DNA from 2 places in the Apilactobacillus pseudapinorum genome. Region 1 is predicted to be linked to the other one. Evidence: a T-box and tRNA genes for the amino acid it is inferred to sense, from the RefSeq annotation. Region 1 holds a T-box; the other holds one or more tRNA genes.
The links. A T-box is a leader RNA that pairs with one kind of tRNA and senses whether it is charged. The one in region 1 lies ahead of ABWU86_RS00455 (valine--tRNA ligase), so its partner is inferred to be a tRNA-Val.
Positions count from the first base shown of each region.

Region 2: it has a tRNA-Val gene. The T-box ahead of ABWU86_RS00455 (valine--tRNA ligase) is inferred to sense a tRNA for this amino acid. The anticodon was not compared.

Region 1 is NZ_BAABVU010000005.1:77,915-84,148, reverse strand. It holds gene ABWU86_RS00460 (bifunctional folylpolyglutamate synthase/dihydrofolate synthase) at 1-420, opposite strand, end outside; gene ABWU86_RS00455 (valine--tRNA ligase) at 476-3,136, opposite strand; T-box leader at 3,175-3,387, opposite strand; gene ABWU86_RS00450 (peroxiredoxin) at 3,433-3,930, opposite strand; gene thiI (tRNA uracil 4-sulfurtransferase ThiI) at 4,036-5,253, opposite strand; gene ABWU86_RS00440 (cysteine desulfurase family protein) at 5,269-6,234, opposite strand, start outside.
Region 2 is NZ_BAABVU010000012.1:82,408-88,641, reverse strand. It holds gene serS (serine--tRNA ligase) at 1-1,089, shown strand, start outside; tRNA gene ABWU86_RS01860 (tRNA-Val) at 1,394-1,466, shown strand; tRNA gene ABWU86_RS01855 (tRNA-Lys) at 1,469-1,541, shown strand; tRNA gene ABWU86_RS01850 (tRNA-Leu) at 1,578-1,661, shown strand; tRNA gene ABWU86_RS01845 (tRNA-Thr) at 1,684-1,757, shown strand; tRNA gene ABWU86_RS01840 (tRNA-Gly) at 1,763-1,834, shown strand; tRNA gene ABWU86_RS01835 (tRNA-Leu) at 1,847-1,932, shown strand; tRNA gene ABWU86_RS01830 (tRNA-Arg) at 1,958-2,031, shown strand; tRNA gene ABWU86_RS01825 (tRNA-Pro) at 2,044-2,117, shown strand; gene ABWU86_RS01820 (CtsR family transcriptional regulator) at 2,244-2,711, shown strand; gene ABWU86_RS01815 (ATP-dependent Clp protease ATP-binding subunit) at 2,727-5,231, shown strand; gene rpoB (DNA-directed RNA polymerase subunit beta) at 5,508-6,234, shown strand, end outside.

The DNA of each region.
Region 1 (6,234 bases):
CGCCACATCAATTGGTTGTTGCGAGAAGAATAAAAACATCATTGCGGTAATTATTTCAAACTCTGTTGGTCCATCTTCTGCTAGTTCTGCATCCAATTTATCAACAATTGGCTTAATCGTTGCCACTAAATCAACTAAATCATCATCAGAAATTGGTTCACCATTAACACTAATTCGTTCGTTGAATCTAGTTATGAATGGTGATGTAAAGGTTCCGACCGTTTTCCCTTCAGCCATAAAAATGTTTTTTAAATATGATACTGTTGATCCTTTACCGTTAGTTCCACCTACATGGATTATTTTTAACTTCTGTTCAGGATTACCAAGTTCTTTTAAAAGTCTTTTAATTGTATCTAAATTAGCATGTTTTTTGAATTTATATCTACCATGAATAAACGCCAATGCATCTTCATAATCCATTGTTAAATCACCATTCTTTCAAAAAAAGCCGGGCATCAATCCTCCCGGCTCTTTTCTATTTTTGACTTTTAATTTCTTCTAGTCTTTGTTTTGCAGCTTCTAGTTTAGATTGGTTATCAGATTGCTTTTCTTTTTCAGCATTAACAACGTCTTCTGGAGCGTTATCAACAAATTTTTTGTTTGATAGTTTCTTTTCAGCACGTTGTACTTCAAAAGTATAAGTTTCGATTTCCTTTTCAATTCTAGCGATTTCTTCATCAAGATCAACTAGCTCTGCTAAAGGAATACTGATTTCAGCATCTGTAATAATACCAGTCATCGCTAACTTAGGAGCAACGATATCTGATCCAATTGATAATTCTTTTGGATGACAGAATCTATCAATGTAATGCTTGTTTTCATTGAAGATATTCTTCAAGTCTTCATTATCAGTCTTAATTAATAAGTCAATTGATGATGACATTGGTGCATTAGCTTGTGATCTGATATTTCTTACTACCTTAATTAACTCAATCAAAGCAGACATATCTTTTTCAGCTTTAGCATCATTGAATTCATCATGGTTTACAGGATATTGTGAAACCACAATTGATTCACCTTCATGAGGCATTGTTAACCAAATCTTTTCAGTAACAAATGGCATCATTGGATGCATTAACTTAAGAATCTTGTCCAGTGTGTATGCAAGAATGTTTCTAGTGTTGTCTTTAGCTTTGGCATCATCACCTGTAAGTGTTTCTTTACTCATTTCGATGTACCAATCACAGAAGTCATTCCAAATGAAGTCATATAGTGCACGACCTGCTTCACCAAAGTTATACTTTTCAAATTGATCAGTAACTTGGTTCACAACACTGTTTAGCTTACTTAAAATCCATTTATCTGCTAAGTTCCATTCTGATGAATCAGGAAGTTCTGGTTTTTCCATATCTCCTAAATTCATAATTACGTAACGACTGGCGTTCCATAACTTGTTAATGAAGTTCCATGCAGATTCAATCTTTTCATAGCTAAATCTTACGTCTTGTCCTGCAGTATTACCAGTAGCTAAGAACCAACGTAAAGCATCAACACCATACTTATCGATAACATCCATTGGGTCAATCCCATTACCTAGAGACTTACTCATCTTACGACCTTGTGCATCACGCATTAGTCCGTGAAGTAAAACATCCTTAAATGGTCTACGGTCAGTAAATGTAAGACTTTGGAAAATCATTCTTGATACCCAGAAGAAGATAATGTCATATCCAGTAACTAAAGTATTAGTTGGGAAGTAACGTTTGAAGTCTTCTGAATTTTCATCAGGCCAACCTAAAGTTGAGAATGGCCATAATGCTGATGAGAACCATGTATCTAAAACATCAGGATCTTGTTCCCAATTTTCAACATCTTTAGGCGCTTCCATTCCAACGTACATTTCACCAGTTTCTTTGTGGTACCAAGCTGGAATACGGTGACCCCACCATAATTGTCTAGAAATTACCCAATCATGAATGTTGTCCATCCATTGAGTAAATGTATTTTCAAATCTTTCAGGAACAAAGCTAACCTTGTCATCTGTTGATTGATTTTTAACTGCTTTATCAGCAAGTGGTTGCATTTTAACGAACCATTGAGTTGATAGTCTTGATTCAACTTGAACTCCGGTTCTTTCTGAATGACCAACAGAGTGAACGATTGGATCAATCTTTAGCATAAATCCTTGTTCTTCTAAGTCAGCTACCATTGCTTTTCTAGCATCAAAGCGGTCCATACCGACGTATTTACCGGCATTTTCATTCATTGTTGCGTCACCATTCATGGTGTTAATACGTTTCAAATCATGACGATTTCCGACCTTAAAGTCATTAGGGTCATGGGCTGGTGTAATCTTAACCATCCCTGTTCCAAATTCAGGATCAACATATTGGTCAGCAATAATTGGAATTTCTCTATTAACTAGAGGAACCATAATCTTCTTACCAACAATATCTTTATATCTTTCATCACTTGGATTAACAGCAACTGCAACGTCACCAAACATAGTTTCTGGACGGGTAGTAGCAATTTCAATGTAGTCTTTACCATCAAAGGTAGTTCCATCAACAAATGGGTATTTAACATGGTAAAAGGCACCTTGGTCATCCTTATGAATAACTTCGATATCTGATAAAGCTGTTTGAGCTTGTGGATCCCAGTTAATGATATATTCACCACGGTAAATTAATCCTTGGTTGTATAAATCAACGAAGACTTTGCGAACAGCATCAGATAAACCATCGTCTAAAGTGAATCTTTCACGAGAATAATCTAGTGATAATCCCATTTTAGCCCATTGCTTCTTGATAGTTGCAGCGTATTCATCTTTCCATTCCCATACTTTATCAACAAACTTTTCACGGCCTAAGTCGTAACGTGAAATACCTTGTTCTCTCAACTTAGCTTCCACTTTAGCTTGTGTAGCGATACCAGCATGATCCATACCAGGAACCCAAAGAGTGTCATATCCTAACATTCTCTTTTGTCTAATTAACATATCTTGTAATGTTGTATCCCACGCATGACCTAAATGTAGCTTACCAGTAACATTTGGTGGTGGTAAAACGATTGAATATGGTTTAGCCTTTTTGTCACCACTTGGTTTAAAGACGTCTTGTTCTAACCATTTTTCATAACGTCCAGTTTCAACGTCATTATGGTCATATTTAGTTGACATTTCTGTTTCTTTTGCCATTTGCTTTCCCTCCAGTAAATAAAAAAAGCACCTCATCCTAATAGGACGAAGTGCTCGCGGTACCACCTAATTTAAAGTATTTACATACTTTCTCTTAACCAGTTAACGATGGCCCGTTCATATCTAAATTATCAAAATCAATATGAATGCTCACAAGTTACCTTCACCTAAATTACTGGAAAGATGTTTCACCTAATCATCTTTTCTCTATATCGCAGAACTTAGATTACTCTCTTGATCTTCGCATTTAAACTCTATACAGATTATATTAGACAATTTTTAGCCAACCGTCAACTCTATTTATTTAAATTTTCAACTACATCAAGTGCTTCGTTAAAATCAGGTTGTGAACCAATTTCTTCAACAACTTGACGGTAAACGATTTCGCCGTTTTCATCAATAGCAAAAATCATTCTTGCAAGTGCGTCGATGTCCTTAACATATGTTCCTGAAGCCATTCCAAAGTCGTTGTCAGCATCTGAAAGTAAATGCATGCTTTCTACACCTTTAGCAGCACACCATTCGCTTTGTTCTTCAACAGTGTTTTTTGAAATAGTATAAAAATCAACGTTTTCGTACTTATCTGATTTTCTGTTAAATTTCTTTGCTTCTAGACTACATGCACGTGAGTTCACATCAGGAACAGTTAAAATCAATGCTGGTTTACCCTTAAAATCAACATTAGTAAATGAGTTACCCTTTGCATCTAATACAGTAAATTCTGGTAAAGCTTCCCCTTTTTCCATTGGTTCTTTAATTGTTTGGACTGGTTTTTCTAAAAATTTTAATTCCATTTTAAATTCTCCTTAGTTATGACTTACTAGTTAAATAAAATACAACTTACACGATTAAATTGCAAGCAAAAAAGCTATCTAAGGATTAGATAGCTTTTTGATTAATTATAGTAGTTCAGCGAATACATCTTCTTGAGCATTCAAGAATTCTTCCCCTGGTTTGATATCAATGATTTGTACTTTTTCTAATGATCTTTGCATTAATGCTTCAACATCAATTAACTTTTCACAAGCTCTGGTCTTTTCCAAATCAGGTTTAGTTTTTGGTGCAGGTGGTGTAAAGACAGTACAACAATCTTCAAAAGGCATAATTGATAAATCATAAGTATCAATTTTTTCAGCAATCTTGATGATTTCAGTCTTATCCATTGAAATTAATGGTTTTAATACTGGTACAGTTGTAACGTCATTAATAGCCATCATGCTTTCCAATGTTTGTGAAGCCACTTGACCAAGTGATTCACCAGTGAAGACACCTTTACAATGTCTATCTAAAGTTAGCTTAGCAGCTAATCTTAGCATCATTCTTCTTTGAATGGTCATCAAGTAACCTTCAGGAACCTTTTCTTTAATTTCTTCTTGAATTTCAGTAAAAGGAACTTGAATGAACTGAATGTTTCCACCAAAACGAGTTAACTTACCAGCTAATTCTTTTGCTTTTGCTAGTGCTTGTTCACTAGTATATGGAGGACTGTAGAAATGAATCATGTCTAATTTAACTCCACGTTTCATCCCCATGTAAGCTGCAACTGGAGAGTCAATTCCTCCAGAAAGCATCATTGTCGCACGTCCACCAGTACCAACTGGAAGTCCTCCTGCTCCAGGAATTGTTTCGCTTGATAAGAAGATTCCATTCATTCTAACTTCAACTCGAAGCTTAATGTCAGGATCTTTCATTTGAACTTTAATTCCCTTAACATTTTCTAAAATATATCCACCCAAGGCATCATTGATGTCATGAGTATCCATAGGAAAATGCTTGTCTTGACGACGAGTATCAATCTTGAATGTCATCCCATCCTTAAATTGATTACTAATCATCTTTACAGCCATTTCTTTAACAGCTTCAATGTCTTTATCAACTTTAATTGATGGTGAGAAGTTTTCAATTCCAAACACGTCTTTTAATCTTTCAATTACTTTATCAGAGTCATCCCCGTTTAAAGTAACATGTAAACGATCTCGTTTAGCTGAAACCTTCAAGTTTTCAAAATCATGTAATACTCTATCAACGTTTTTACCTAATTGCTTAATAAAGTCTTTACGGTTTTTACCCTTTGTGGATAATTCACCGTATCTAACCATTATTTCAGTGTATTGCATTAACGGATTTCCTTTCTAAGAGTTAATCTTTTTAAATCTTTCATATAATTCATCAAATACTTCGTTAAATTTATTAGCTTCTTCTAACGAATTATGTTCATCCAAAGATATTCTAACAGCGCTTGTTGATTCATCCTCATCAACTTTCATAGCTGATAAGGTACCTGAAGCAACATGTCTTTTAGAAGAACAAGCACTTGTAGTTGAAATGTAAATTCCAAAGCTCTCAAAAGCATGAACTACAGTTTCGCCACGTACACCTAAAATTGCGAAACAAAGAATGTGTGGCGCAAATCCTGTATTATCCTTTGAGAAAATTTTGACTTTATCAAATTGAGAAATATGACTTAGAATATTTTGCTTGATTTCAAGTTGTTTTGCAACCTTTTTGTCTTGATCATCAAGTAATAAACGAACCGCTCTTGCCATTGCAGCAATCGCTGGTAGGTTTTCAGTACTACTTCTTAAGTTTCTTTCTTGGCCACCACCCGTGATAAGTGGCGCAATCTTTTTACCGCTTCTTTTGTACATAAAGCCAACCCCTCTTGGAGCGTGGAACTTATGTCCAGAGAATGTCGCAAAGTCAACACGATCATTAAAAATTAAGTCGTGGATTCCTTTACCAATCCCTTGTACGGCATCAATATGATAACTGATATTAGGGTAGTCTTTTAAAAGTTCAGCGACTTCTTTAATGGGTTGAATAGTCCCAATTTCATTATTAACAGCCATAATGCTAACTAAAATTGTAGAAGGTCTAATTGCTTTTCGTAAATCTTCTACGGATATTCGACCTTCGTCATCAACTGGTAGATATGTGGCTTCAAATCCTAATTGTGTTAGCTGTTCAATTGAGTTTTTAACCGCAGGATGTTCAACAGCGCTTGTGATAATGTGATTACCATAAGCTCTTTTTTCCATTGCAGTTCCCTTAATGGCCCAATTATCACCTTCCGTACCACCACTTGTGAATAAAATTTC
Region 2 (6,234 bases), on a different contig from region 1:
AAAGAAGATGCTACTTCAGCTATTGAAGAAATGCAACAAGTTGGTAAGGAAGTTAAAGATTTAGATGCTGAACTAGAAAAGGTTCAACAAGATCAACAAGATTTAGCTGCCCACTTACCAAATATTCCAGCAGATGAAGTCCCAATCAGTTTAACTGAAGAAGGTGCTGTGGAATTAAGAAAACATGGTGAACCACGTAAGTTTGACTTCCAACCTAAGAACCACTGGGAAATCGGTGAAGACTTAGGAATTTTAGACTTCGAAGCTAGTGCTAAAGTTGCTGGTAGCCGTTTTGTTTACTACATGGGAGCAGGAGCACAATTAGAACGTGCCATCTACAACTTCTACTTGGATCAAAACGCTAAAGCTGGTTACAAGGAAGTCCTTCCTCCATACATGGTTAACTCAGACTCAATGTTTGGAACTGGACAATTTCCTAAGTTTAAAGAAACTAAGGCTGGTTTCGAAATCGCAGATAGTGATTTAACTATGATTCCAACAGCCGAAGTTCCATTAGTAAATTACTACAGAGATGAAGTAATGGATGCTGAGAAGTTACCTGTTAAGTTTACTGCACTTTCACCAGCATTTAGATCTGAAGCAGGAAGTGCTGGACGTGATACCAGAGGTTTAATTCGTTTGCATCAATTTAATAAGGTAGAAATGGTACAATTCACTAAACCAGAAGATTCATGGGATGCACTAGAAAGCATTACTGCTCATGCCGAAGAATTACTAGATATGCTAGAAATTCCATACCACGTAATTACTTTAACTACTAGTGATATGAGTTTCACTGCTGCTATGACACATGATATTGAAGTTTGGATGCCTGCTCAAGGTCGTTACCGTGAAATTTCAAGTTGTTCAAACACTACTGATTTCCAAGCTCGTCGTGCTCACATCCAATACAGAGATGAAAATGGTAAACTTCAATTCGTTCACACATTAAATGGTTCAGGATTAGCCGTTGGTAGAACTGTTGCTGCTATTTTGGAAAACTTCCAAAATGAAGACGGTTCAATCAGTATTCCAAAGGTACTACAACCATACATGGGTGGTCGTACTACTATTGCCAAAGAAGATTAATACTATTTAAAACAATAAAGAACCGCCTAAGATATTCTCTTAGGCGGTTCTTTATATATAAAAATAAGCTGATATTATATGAGGAGATGCTAGTAAAAAAGATCAAAAATGAATTAATAGTCATTTTTTGCAAAAAAAGGTAGACGAGGAATGCATTTTTCGATATAATATTTTTTGTTGAGTTATTAAACGGCTTACCAATAGCAATGCAAAGTAAAATATTTAAAATTTTTCTTGACATGAATTGCTTTAAATGATAATATTTAATAGTTGTCTTCTTAAGAGATAACTTGATTGACCTCATGGAGGATTAGCTCAGTTGGGAGAGCATCTGCCTTACAAGCAGGAGGTCACAGGTTCGAGCCCTGTATCCTCCATTGAGCCGTTAGCTCAGCCGGTAGAGCATCTGACTTTTAATCAGAGGGTCGGCAGTTCGAACCTGCCACGGCTCATTGGCTCAATGCCATATACAATTTAATATTTACCATGCGGGCGTGGCGGAACTGGCAGACGCGCTAGATTTAGGTTCTAGTTTCCTTATGGAAGTGGGGGTTCGAATCCCTTCGCCCGCATTGCATTATTTGCAAAAATGCTGCCGACTTAGCTCAGTTGGCTAGAGCGCTTCACTAGTAATGAAGAGGTCGGGTGTTCGAATCATCTAGTCGGCATTTATGCGGAAGTAGTTCAGTGGTAGAACATCAGCTTGCCATGCTGGGGGTCGCGGGTTCGAATCCCGTCTTCCGCTTTGCATACTTCTGCCGGGGTGGCGGAATTGGCAGACGCACAGGACTTAAAATCCTGCGGTCAGTGATGACCGTACCGGTTCGATCCCGGTCCTCGGCATTATTTTTAATTTAATATTTATTATGCACCCATAGCGCAACTGGATAGAGTGTCTGACTACGAATCAGAAGGTTGTAGGTTCGACTCCTACTGGGTGCATTTTTTTTATTTCGGGAAGTAGCTCAGCTTGGTAGAGCACCTGGTTTGGGACCAGGGGGTCGCAGGTTCGAATCCTGTCTTCCCGATAATATAGATAAAAAAGAGAAAATGTTAATTCATTTTCTCTTTTTATTTTCGGTAAAAATCTTTGCATTTCAACTATAATTCCGTATAATTATAGTCAAGATTAGTCAAAGAATTGGGGTGGTAACATGCAAGGAAAAAACATTTCCGATATTATCGAAAGATATCTAAAGGAAATGATTGCTGAAGATGAACGTGTTGAGATTAGTAGATCTGATATTGCCAGTCACTTTGATGTTGTACCATCACAGATTAATTATGTGATTAAGACTCGTTTTACTATCCAAAATGGATACGTCGTAGAAAGTAAACGAGGTGGCGGGGGTTACATCCGCATTGAAAAAGTGAAATTATTAGATAATATTGAAATTCTAGACACGTTAATAGATGCAATTGGCACTGACCTAACTCAAAGGGAAGCTAAAGCAGTAATAAATACTTTAGTAGTAAATGAGCTAATTACTGACAATGAAGCTGATTTAGTGTTAGCATCTATAACTAAACAAACTCTAGCAATCGGTAACACATTACTTGAAAATCAGATTAGAGCAAACATAATGATCGCCATTTTAGATCATTTAAGATACAAGAGCTAGAAAGTGAGGCATAACATGGATAACATTTTTACTCCTAGTGCAAAAAACGTTTTAATTATAGCGCAAGAACAAGCCAAAATTTTTGGTCATCAGGCTATCGGAACTGAACATTTATTACTAGCTTTAGCGATGGAAACTAACGGAATCGCAAAGTCGGCATTAAAACAATGCGATATTAATGAAGAAGATATCAAGGGTGAAATCGAAATTTTAGTTGGTTATGGTAACCTAGATCAATACGATCAAGATTCATACTTGCCATATTCACCAAAGACAGAACAAATGCTAACTATTGCAGGTCAAGTTTCAAAGAAATATGGTGCTGCTAGAATTGGGACTGAACACTTATTAATCGCCATTTTAGATACACCAGAAACTGTCGCTACTAGAATTTTGGAAAGCATGAACGTAAGAGACATGAACTTTATTAAAAAAGTGCTATTACGTAAGATGGGCTTTTCATCAAACCCAAATTCAAACCCAAATGCGAAAAATATTCCATTGCCAGGTGGCAAACCATCAGTGGCTAACGGAACTACACCAACATTGGATTCATTAGCAACCGACTTAACTAAGGCTGCTAAAGATGGGTTAATCGATCCTACAATTGGTCGAGATGACGTTATCAAACGTGTCGTCCAAATTCTAAGTCGTCGTACTAAGAATAACCCTGTGTTAGTTGGTGAAGCAGGGGTTGGTAAGACTGCTGTTGTGGAAGGATTAGCGCTAAAGATTGCTAACCGCCAAGTACCAGAAGATATGGAAAGCAAACGTGTCATGATGCTTGAAATGGGAACTTTAGTTGCTGGAACTAAGTATCGTGGTGAATTCGAAAAACGTTTAATGAAGATTATCAGCGAAATTAAATCAGTGGGTAACGTCATTTTGTTCATCGATGAATTACACACCTTAATGGGCGCTGGTGGTGCTGAAGGAGCCATTGATGCTTCTAACATTTTAAAACCAGCATTAGCTCGAGGCGACTTACAAACTATCGGTGCCACTACATTGAACGAATATCAAAAGTACATTGAAAAAGATGGCGCTTTAGCTCGTCGTTTCGCCACTGTTTCTGTGGAAGAACCAACTAGAGATGAAGCAATTCAAATTCTAAAGGGAATTCGTCCTAAGTATGAAACTCATCATCAAGTTAAGATTACTGATGAAGCCATTGAACAAGCGGTTGATTTATCATCTCGCTACATTAGTAACCGTTTCTTACCTGATAAGGCGATTGATTTGATGGATGAAGCAGCAGCGATGATTAGGATTGATAATTTAGACGATGAAGATCCATTGGATGAATTACAAAACCAAATCGCTGATTACAGTAAGGCACTAGAAAGTGCTATTGAAGAACAACGTTTTGAAGATGCTGTTAGTTTAAGAGAAAAAGAACAAGCAGCTCAAAAAGAATTAGCTGAAAAACGTGATAAGATTGCAAGCCAACGTGAAAAAGACCAAAAAGAACACAAGTACAATATTTCAGAAACTGGTGAAGATGTTGCTAAAGTTGTATCTGAATGGACTGGTGTACCTGTTACTAAGATGACTAAGACTGATAGTAAGCGTTTAGTCAACCTAGAAAGCATTTTGCATAAGAAGATTATTGGTCAAAACGAAGCTGTCTCTGCAGTATCTAGAGCAATCAGACGTGCAAGAAGTGGAATTAAAGATCCTAACCGTCCAATTGGTTCATTTATCTTCTTAGGACCAACGGGTGTTGGTAAGACTGAATTGGCTAAGGATTTAGCTGAAGAAATGTTTGGTTCAAAAGACGATATTATCAGAATTGATATGTCAGAATACATGCAAAAGGAATCAGCTTCTCGAATGGTTGGTTCAGCTCCTGGATACGTTGGATACGAAGAAGGTGGCCAATTAACTGAAAAGGTAAGACAACACCCATACTCAGTTGTTTTATTTGATGAAGTAGAAAAGGCCCATCCAGATGTCTTCAACTTGCTATTACAAGTGCTAGATGATGGATACCTAACTGATTCCAAGGGTCGCCACGTTGACTTCAGAAACACTGTGCTAATTATGACTTCTAACTTAGGTGCTGCCGCACTTCGTGATAAGAAGACAGTTGGTTTCGGTGCTGAATTAGATAAAGACGATGAAAGCTACAAGCTAATGAAGAAGACTGTTGAAGAACAAATGAAACGTTTCTTCAGACCAGAATTCTTAAACCGAATTGATGAAACAATTATTTTCCATGAACTAAACCAAAAACAAGTTCAAGAAATCGTTAAGTTAATGACAAACGACTTGTTGAAGAGAGTTCATGATTTAGGTATCAACATCAAGATGACGCCGGCTGCAATTGAATTGATTGCTAAGAATGGCTTTAATCCTGAATATGGTGCGCGTCCAATTAGAAGAGCGCTTCAAAATGATGTTGAAGATAAAATTTCTGAAGAAATTCTTGCTGGTTCAATTAAACCAGGGGATGAAGTTTCAATCGGAGCTTCCAAAGGAAAAATTACAGTTACGAAAAAAGAAACTGTTCACGCATAAAAAAAGAGAGGATTTAGCCCTCTCTTTTTTATATGCAAAGCATTGACTTAACTATTCTTTTAGAGTATCATACTGAGTATATAACTATGAAATGAAATGCGTGTCGGCGATCTATTGTCCGTCAGATGCGCCTATATCAACCAAAAATAAGCGTCAATCGAGATTGCTTGTTTTGGTTTTTTTTTGCTCATTTTTAGAAAAAATCAGTAAAAAAGTGCAATTGTAACACAATTGTAATATTTCATTTTCATAGAATTTTTTGGAGGGGTGAAGAACTTGGCAGGACATTTAGTTAAATATGGTAAACACCGTATTCGTAGAAGTTACTCACAAATCAAGGAAGTTCTTGATTTACCTAATTTAATTGAAATTCAAACCGATTCATACAAGTGGTTCTTAGATGAAGGTTTGCGTGAAATGTTTAACAGCATTATGCCAATTGATGATTTCCAAGGAAAACTATCCTTAGAATTCGTTGATTACCAACTATTAGAACCTAAGTACACTGTTAATGAAGCAAGAGATCATGAGGCTAACTACTCAGCTCCACTTCATATCACATTAAAATTGACTAATCATGAAACTGGTGAAATCAAGACCCAAGATGTTTTCTTTGGTGATTTTCCATTAATGACAGATCAAGGTACTTTTATTATCAATGGAGCAGAACGTGTAATTGTTTCACAATTAGTTCGTTCTCCTGGTGTTTTCTTCCATAAAGAAGAAGACAAGAACGGCCGTATCAGTTACGGTACTACTGTAATTCCTAACCGTGGTGCATGGATGGAATTCGAAACTGATGCAAAGAACTTATCTTACGTACGTATTGATAGAACTAGAAAGCTACCAATTACTGAATTAGTACGTGCTTTAGGTTTTGGCTCTGACGATGAAATTACTCAAATTTTAGGTAGCAATGACAGCCTTTCATTAACTCTTGAAAAGGATGTTCACAAAGATACAACTGATTCACGTGTTGAAGAAGCCCTAAAAGACATCTACG